2 regions of the Shewanella sp. SM29 genome follow, and region 1 is predicted to be linked to the other one. Evidence: predicted binding sites of a transcription regulator. Region 1 holds the regulator's gene; the other holds the start of a gene.
The links. Region 1 encodes NrdR, which represses ribonucleotide reductase genes. Its sites were predicted from a motif close to AAACACNANATNTNGTGTTT; they were not measured.
Positions count from the first base shown of each region.

Region 2: the regulator NrdR is predicted to act here: its motif matches at 2,518-2,537, upstream of nrdG (anaerobic ribonucleoside-triphosphate reductase activating protein).

Region 1 covers NZ_JAKKRN010000001.1:209,587-213,804, reverse strand. The annotation lists gene L5L77_RS00975 (riboflavin synthase) at 1-137, opposite strand, end outside; gene ribD (bifunctional diaminohydroxyphosphoribosylaminopyrimidine deaminase/5-amino-6-(5-phosphoribosylamino)uracil reductase RibD) at 243-1,421, opposite strand; gene nrdR (transcriptional regulator NrdR) at 1,531-1,980, opposite strand; gene glyA (serine hydroxymethyltransferase) at 2,185-3,438, opposite strand; gene ettA (energy-dependent translational throttle protein EttA) at 3,628-4,218, shown strand, end outside.
Region 2 covers NZ_JAKKRN010000015.1:35,333-39,550, forward strand. The annotation lists gene L5L77_RS12070 (nitrate/nitrite transporter) at 1-1,848, shown strand, start outside; gene L5L77_RS12075 (putative zinc-binding protein) at 1,926-2,312, shown strand; gene nrdG (anaerobic ribonucleoside-triphosphate reductase activating protein) at 2,560-3,039, shown strand; gene nrdD (anaerobic ribonucleoside-triphosphate reductase) at 3,026-4,218, shown strand, end outside.

The sequences.
Region 1 (4,218 bases):
CCGTTAGTGGCAATGCTGTCGCCTAAACGCACATCGTTTAAATCCAGTTTGCCGCTCGCCACGGTCAAACGAATATCATCGCCTTTACGCTCCAGTTTGCGCAGGGTGCCAACAGCTTCAATAATCCCAGTAAACATGGTTAACTCACTTATTCGATAAAGAAGTAATAAGGCATAAGACTCAAGGTTTAACGGTTATCTTGCCCTAATTAAATGAAGAAGTATCAAGCATAACGCTCAAGGTTAAACGGTTATCTTGCTCCAATTCGATTTAGATAAAGAGGTATCAGGCTTAACGCTCAAGATTAAACGGGTATCTGGCCCTAATTTGCGCTCATCGACCAACATTAATGCAGGAATTTGCGCCATGGTTTGATAATCGGGTAGCTGCAGCAGATTACGCCCTTGCCCGCCGAGGATTTTCATCGCTTGGTACAGCACTAACTCATCGGCCAGACCCTGCGCTAAAAATGCGCCCGCTAAGGTTGCACCCGCTTCCACCAGCACGTGATTACAACTTTGGCCTAAATAGCTTAATAGTTCAGGCAATGAGACGCGACCTGCAATTGCAGGTAACACGAGGCAACTCACATGGGAGGGCAATTGTGCTTGAAAGTCTGCGGGATAAGCCACGGTCGAGACCAAGAGTATGGGCGATACGATAGTCAAGCAGGCGGCCGATAACGGCAAACGGGCGCGACTGTCGAGTATGACTCTTAATGGCTGTAGTAATTGCGCCTCGGTTACACTGTCTTTTAAGCTGCCAAGTTCCTGATAACGCACATTGAGTGAGGGATCGTCCGCCAATATGGTTTCAATCCCAGTGACCAAAGCGCAGGAACGTAAACGTAATCGCTGCACGTCGCGGCGAGATTCTGGACCGGTTATCCATTTAGACACACCGTTAGACAGCGCAGTTTTACCATCGAGACTCGCGGCTAATTTTACAGTGACTCTAGGTAAACCTGATTCCATACGCTTCATAAAGCCTAAATTCAAGGCATAGGCTTCATCACGGTGTAATCCCACATCCACTTCAATACCGGCGTCGCGCAGCATTTTAATACCGCGCCCAGCCACTTGCGGATTAGGATCTTCAACCGCCACCACCACACGCTTAACGCCAATATTGATCAGCGCCAAGGCGCAGGGCGGCGTGCGGCCATAATGACTGCAGGGCTCTAGGGTGACATAGGCGGTTGCGCCACGGGCATGTTCACCAGCCATACGTAGTGCGTGCACTTCGGCGTGGGGCTCACCCGCTTTTTGATGATAACCTTCACCGATGATTTGGTTATCGTTAACGATAACGCAGCCCACACTGGGATTGGGTCTCGTGGTGTAAAAGCCTTTGCGCGCCAATTGAATCGCGCGGCTCATCATTTGGGTATCGAGTACGGACCAACTTATGTTCAAGCTCATGTTCAACCCTGTTGTTAAAGGTTTCGGCTTTCACCAGTCTTATAAAATCTTTCTTTTCATGCTGTTAGCAACTGCACGCCTGCCTTTTTAGGCGACAAAAGCTGAATAACTACTTTTGCAGTTTGGCGATGGCTTCGCCAAATTCAGACACGTCTTCGAAGGCACGGTACACAGAAGCGAAACGTATGTAGGCGACTTTATCGAGGCTCATCAATTGCTCCATCATTAAGTTACCCACCATTTCTGACGGCACTTCCCGCTCGCCAGTGGCGCGCAGAGTAGACTTGATTTTGCTGAGTGCTTGCTCGATTTCATCCATAGATACGGGACGTTTTTCAACGGCGCGCAACATGCCACCTTGGAGTTTTTCTTCATCGAAGGGTTGGCGTGAACCATCGCGCTTAATCACCCTAGGCATGACTAATTCGGCGCCTTCGAAGGTGGTAAATCTTTCATGACATTCGGTGCATTCTCGGCGACGGCGCACTTGGTGGCCTTCTGCCACTAATCGGGAATCGATGACTTTAGTATCTGTCGCGCTACAAAATGGACAATGCATTGAGCCTCCTGCCAGTGAATGGTCGTAAAGCGTTAATAGGTTTACCTGTTAAATCTCAGTCAAACGCTATGGATTTAAGCCTAAGATTTTACCAATAAAAATGGCCGCTTAATGCGGCCATGGGATTTTATCCTATTTATGGGCTGAGGTTAACCACCTGATGCTTGTTAGGCTCAGCACCACAAAAAGGAGACTATTTACAGATTAACCGTAAACAGGGAAACGTGCACACAGTGCCAGTACTTGGCCCTTAACACGCTCAATCACTACAGGATTACTTGCATCATCAAGGATGTCACAAATCCAGCCAGTCAGCTCTTTCGATTCCGCTTCTTTAAAGCCGCGGCGCGTAATGGCTGGCGTACCGATACGCACACCTGAGGTCACAAAGGGTGAACGTGGGTCGTTTGGCACTGAGTTTTTGTTCACGGTAATGTTAGCGCTACCTAAGGCGGCATCGGCTTCTTTACCCGTTAAGTCACGACCAATCAGGTCAACTAGCATTAAGTGGTTGCTGGTTCCGCCAGAGACGATTTTGTAACCGCGCTCAAGGAACACTTCAACCATAGCTTTAGCGTTGTTAACCACTTGCTGTTGGTACACTTTAAATTCTGGCTCTAGGGCTTCTTTGAACGCCACCGCTTTACCGGCGATAACGTGCATCAATGGGCCACCTTGACCGCCTGGGAATACCGCAGAATTCAACTTTTTGTACAAGTCTTCATCGTCAGCAGCAGATAGGATCACGCCACCACGAGGACCCGCTAAGGTTTTGTGGGTCGTAGATGTCACAACATGCGCGTGTGGTACTGGGTTTGGATAAACGCCCGCAGCAATAAGACCGGCAACGTGTGCCATATCGACAAATAAATAAGCACCGATTTTGTCTGCGATTTCACGCATTTTTGCCCAATCAACGATACCTGAATAGGCAGAGAAACCGCCGATCATCATCTTAGGCTTGTGTTCTAAGGCAATACGCTCCATCTCGTCGTAGTCGATTTTGCCAGACTCGTCGATACCGTAAGGAATGATGTTGTACAGTTTGCCAGAGAAGTTAACCGGAGAACCGTGGGTCAAGTGACCACCATGAGCTAAGTTCATGCCCAGTACGGTATCGCCAGGTTTTAACAATGCCATGTAAACCGCGCTGTTTGCCTGTGAACCTGAATGAGGTTGTACGTTAGCGTAAGTTGCGCCAAACAGTTGTTTAGCACGTTCAATCGCTAAGGTTTCAACTACGTCCACATACTCACAACCACCGTAGTAACGCTTGCCTGGATAGCCTTCAGCGTACTTATTGGTTAACTGTGAACCTTGCGCTTCCATCACGCGTGGACTGGTGTAGTTTTCAGAAGCAATCAGCTCAATATGCTCTTCTTGACGCAGAGTTTCATTCTGAATTGCGTTAAACAGTTCCGGATCATAATCTGCGATATTCATATCTTTTTTCAGCATTGCTTACTCCAGCTGCCAATTCTTATAGGTAGGGTTGCGCGGTATTCTACTCGGAACGCGGTCACAATCCCAGTATTTGAAACATGAAATTCCTGCAGATAGTGCTTGAACTTGGCTCATTGTCGAGTTGAGTTCGGCGCGCAATCGAGTAGAATTAGCCGCATCATTAGTCACTTAAGATAGAGAAAAATGGCTCAGTTTGTTTACAGCATGCTGCGGGTGGGTAAAATTGTTCCGCCTAAGAAGCAGATCCTTAAAGATATTTCTTTAAGCTTTTTCCCCGGCGCCAAAATTGGCGTACTCGGCCTCAACGGTTCAGGTAAGTCGACGCTACTGCGCATTATGGCGGGTATTGACACCGAAATTGAAGGTGAAGCGCGCCCAATGCCGGGATTGAAAATCGGTTACCTGCCGCAGGAACCTAAACTCGATCCGAATCAAACCGTGCGTGAAGCGATTGAAGAAGCGGTTGCAGAGGCAAAAAATGCCCTAACTCGCCTCGATGCCGTTTACGCGGCCTACGCCGAGCCGGACGCCGATTTCGACGCCCTTGCGAAAGAGCAAGGCGAACTCGAAGCCATTATTCAAGCCCAAGATGCCCATAACTTAGAGTACGTCCTTGAGCGCGCCGCCAACGCCCTGCGTCTGCCTGATTGGGATGAAAAAATCGAAGTATTATCCGGTGGTGAACGTCGCCGCGTAGCGATTTGTCGTTTGCTGCTTGAAAAGCCAGAAATGCTGTTACTGGACGAACCGACCAACCACTTGGATGCTGAATCT
Region 2 (4,218 bases), on a different contig from region 1:
GACAAATACGGCGCCCGTCGCATCATGTATTGGACGTTAGGCATCAGTACCATTTGTACCTTTTTACTCAGTTATCCCCCAACCCACTACAGTGTAAAAGGGGTTGAACACGTTTTTGAATTTAACTTCCACCTATCCTTGCCCGTTTTTGTGCTGCTTATTTTTACCTTAGGTTTTTTCATGTCTTTAGGTAAAGCGGCGGTATTTAAGCATATACCGACTTATTTCCCGAATAATGTCGGCGTAGTGGGCGGCCTTGTGAGTATGGTCGGCGGTATTGGCGGCTTCTTATTACCCGTCACATTTGGGATGCTCAATGACGTTATTGGCATCTGGCAAAGCTGTTTTATGCTGTTGTTTGTTATTAGTTCTATCTCATTAATGTGGATGCATTATTCAATTCGCCGAGCCGAGAGAATGGAATGGGCCAGTGGTCAAACGGTAAAAAACTTACCCGAAATGACCACACCCGACGCCTTTGTACTTAACGATTGGCAACCTGAAAATAAACATTTTTGGGACACTAAAGGTAAAAAAATTGCCACGCGCAATTTATGGATCTCAATACCCAACCTCTTCCTTGCGTTTGCCGTATGGTCTATTTGGAGCATTATGGTGGTTAAAATGCCGACATTAGGCTTTAACTACAGCCCAAATGAATTGTTTTGGTTGGCGGCGCTACCCGCATTATCGGGTGCTACACTGCGAATTTTCTATGGCTTTATGATCCCCATCTTCGGTGGTCGCCGTTGGACAGCCTTATCAACCGCATCACTTTTAATCCCTTGTTTATGGATGGGTTTTGCACTGCAAAATATCGAAACCCCCTATCTCATCATGCTGATTTTAGCCTTACTCTGTGGTTTAGGTGGCGCTAACTTCTCATCGAGTATGGCAAACATCAGCTTTTTCTATCCTAGAGCTGAAAAAGGTACTGCACTAGGGCTTAATGCTGGGCTGGGTAACTTAGGCGTATCGGGCATGCAATTAATTGCCCCTTTAGTGATATCTGCCAGTGTGTTTGGCGGTTTAGAAGGAGAGCCTCTCACCCTCGTATTGCAAAACAGTGAAACACATTCGGTGTGGTTGCAAAACGCGGCGTTTATCTGGGTGCCATTTATCATTATTGGCTCCATTGCGGCGTGGTTTGGCATGAATGATATTACGGATGCTAAATCTTCATTTAAGGAGCAAGCCGTCGTCTTTAAACGTCATCATACTTGGCTAATGTGCTGGCTTTATTTAGGAACTTTTGGCAGCTTTATTGGTTTTGCTGCAGGTTTCCCATTGTTATCGGGTATGTTATTCCCAGATGTCGATCCCGTTAAGTTTGCCTTTATCGGTCCACTTGCAGGTGCATTAGCCAGGCCTATCGGCGGTAAATTAGCCGATAAATTTGGCGGCGCCCAAGTGACGCTATGGAATTTTTTCTTCATGGCGTTAGGCGTTGTCGGTGTGCTGTATTTCTTACCGCATGACGGTGCTGCGGGTAATTTTGGCGGCTTCTTCGGTATGTTTGTTTTGCTCTTTATCACCACAGGCATTGGTAATGGTTCAACGTTCCGTATGGTGCCAGTGATGTTTTTAACCCTTAGGCAAAAAGCATTAGGTAAAGGCATGGAAAAACAAGCCGAAATCGAAGGAAACCGAGAGTCCGCAGCAGTTTTAGGCTTTATTTCTGCCATTGCTGCCTATGGCGGATTTTTTATTCCCAAATCCTATGGCACCGCAATGAGCTTAACTGGAGCGGTAGATACCGCGCTCTATGGGTTTATCCTGTTTTACGCCAGTTGTGTGGTTATCACTTGGTGGTTCTACGCTAGACGTAACGCAGAGATCCCTTGCTAACTGTTAGCTAAACAATGGTAGGCATGCCGATTTAGGGTGCCTATCATCGACATTCACTTTTTTACAAAGGTGCCAACATGACAAAATTATCGACGAATAAACCCTTGGTTTATGCCTGCTCCGGCTGCTCAAATGTCGCACAATTAGCTAATGATGTGGCACTGACCCTTGATCGTTCAGGCGTGATGCAAATGTCATGTATCGCGGGCGTTGGAGGGAATATAAAATCGATTGTCAGACTGGCTAAATCTGGACGCCCCATATTGGCACTTGATGGTTGTAAGCTCAATTGCGTTAAAAATAGCTTAGCGCTACAGCAAATTGTACCCACCTGGCACATAGAGCTCACCCAATTGGGCTATAAAAAACAACAGCAAATTGATTGCGATCTGGCTGATAGTTACCGTTTGTTACAACATATCCATCAAAAAATTATTCATATTCCTCAATGTAAACTTAATTAGTCTAACCATTATTTACACTGCTGCTGTTTTATTTAAAATCTGGAACCTACTGTAAATAAGCTAAGTTTAATACAGCTTAAACAAGCACTTATTTACAGCCATTCACCCGTGTTATCTGCTTCACTCCCCCAAGATTAACCTCATCGCATTAATCCTCAATAGTTTGATCTTGATCAAACTATTATTTGCCTATCCCGATATTATAAAACACAATATATAGTTGATTAAAATAAAATGGACACAACATATGGTGGTTATTACATTTAATAGCTTTGCACCACAGATCTGTTTTCAAGAGGTTCCTGATGAGGTGTCGTTAGCATTTACCATCACAGGTTGCCCACTACGTTGCCAAGGATGTCATAGCCAAGATACTTGGGATCCAGAAACGGGTATTCAGTTAAATAATGATAATTTTCAACATTATTTAACACGTTATCAGGGACTGGTGAGTTGTGTTTTATTTTTTGGTGGCGAATGGAACCCCGCTGCATTACTCGACAAGTTATCACTGGCAAAAAAACACGGTCTTAAAACCTGTCTCTACACTGGAAAAACCAAGGTATCACAGCATCTAATTGCACAGTTGGATTACCTCAAAACGGGGGCTTGGCGACCAAATCAAGGAGGATTAGAAAAGGAAAAAACTAATCAACGCTTTATTGAACTCGCAACGGGAAACCTACTCAACTTTAAATTTAGGGAACATCACCATGCCATCTCTTAACCCACAGCAATTACAAAAAAAATTAGCTTTTATTAAGCAATATCAACAATCCAATAATGCCGCTGATGCTTCGCATTTAGATGCGAATGCAAATGTGACTCATAAGAACATTGCCACCTTAGAAACCGAGTTAATGAAAGATTATTTTATTGATATTAATCGTGAATTAGTAAAACAAAAAATAACTGAATTATATGGTGTAGATTTAGCGAAAGAATACGAGAGACAAATAACAGAACATGAAATTTACGTTCATGATGAAACCAGTTTAAAACCCTATTGTGCTTCTATTTCAATGTACCCATTTTTACTCAGCGGATTAACTCAATTAGGCGGCGAATCACAAGCGCCAAAACACTTAGAGTCTTTTTGTGGCAGCTTTGTTAATTTAGTATTTGCTATCAGCGCGCAATTTGCTGGCGCAATTGCGACTGTCGAATTTTTAATGTATTTCGATTATTTTGCCCGTAAAGATTTTGGAGATGATTATCTCACCGAGCATAAACACGCAATAGAGAACCACCTGCAACACGTTGTGTATGCGTTAAATCAACCTGCAGCAGCAAGAGGATACCAAAGTGTATTTTGGAATATCTCTCTTTATGATCAATATTATTTTGAAGCCATGTTTGGGCAATTTGTATTTCCTGACTTTACCCCGCCAGATTGGCACTCTTTAAAACAGTTACAAGTTTTTTTCTTAGATTGGTTTAATCAAGAACGGAATAAAGCCATTTTAACCTTTCCAGTGATCACCGCGGCGATGTTAACCGTTGATGATAAAGTTAAAGATACGGAGTTTGCCCATGTTTGTGCCAAAAATATGAGCGAAGGCGGTGCATTTTTTATTTATCAATCCAAAAATGCTGACTCTTTAGCCTCATGCTGTCGTTTACGGAATGAAATAAGCGATCACACCTTCTCCTACAGCTTAGGTGCTGGCGGCGTCGCCACGGGTTCAATTAATGTTATCACTATTAATATGAATCGATTAATCCAAGATAAACGCGATCTTAAAATCGAGGTTGAAAAGGTTCATCAATATCAGATTGCCTATCGTAAGCTAATGGAAGAACAATTAGCCAATGGCATGCTGCCAGTCTATACCGCGGGGTTTATCTCTCTGGATAAACAATTTATGACGATTGGTATTAATGGCATGGTAGAAGCTGCTGAATC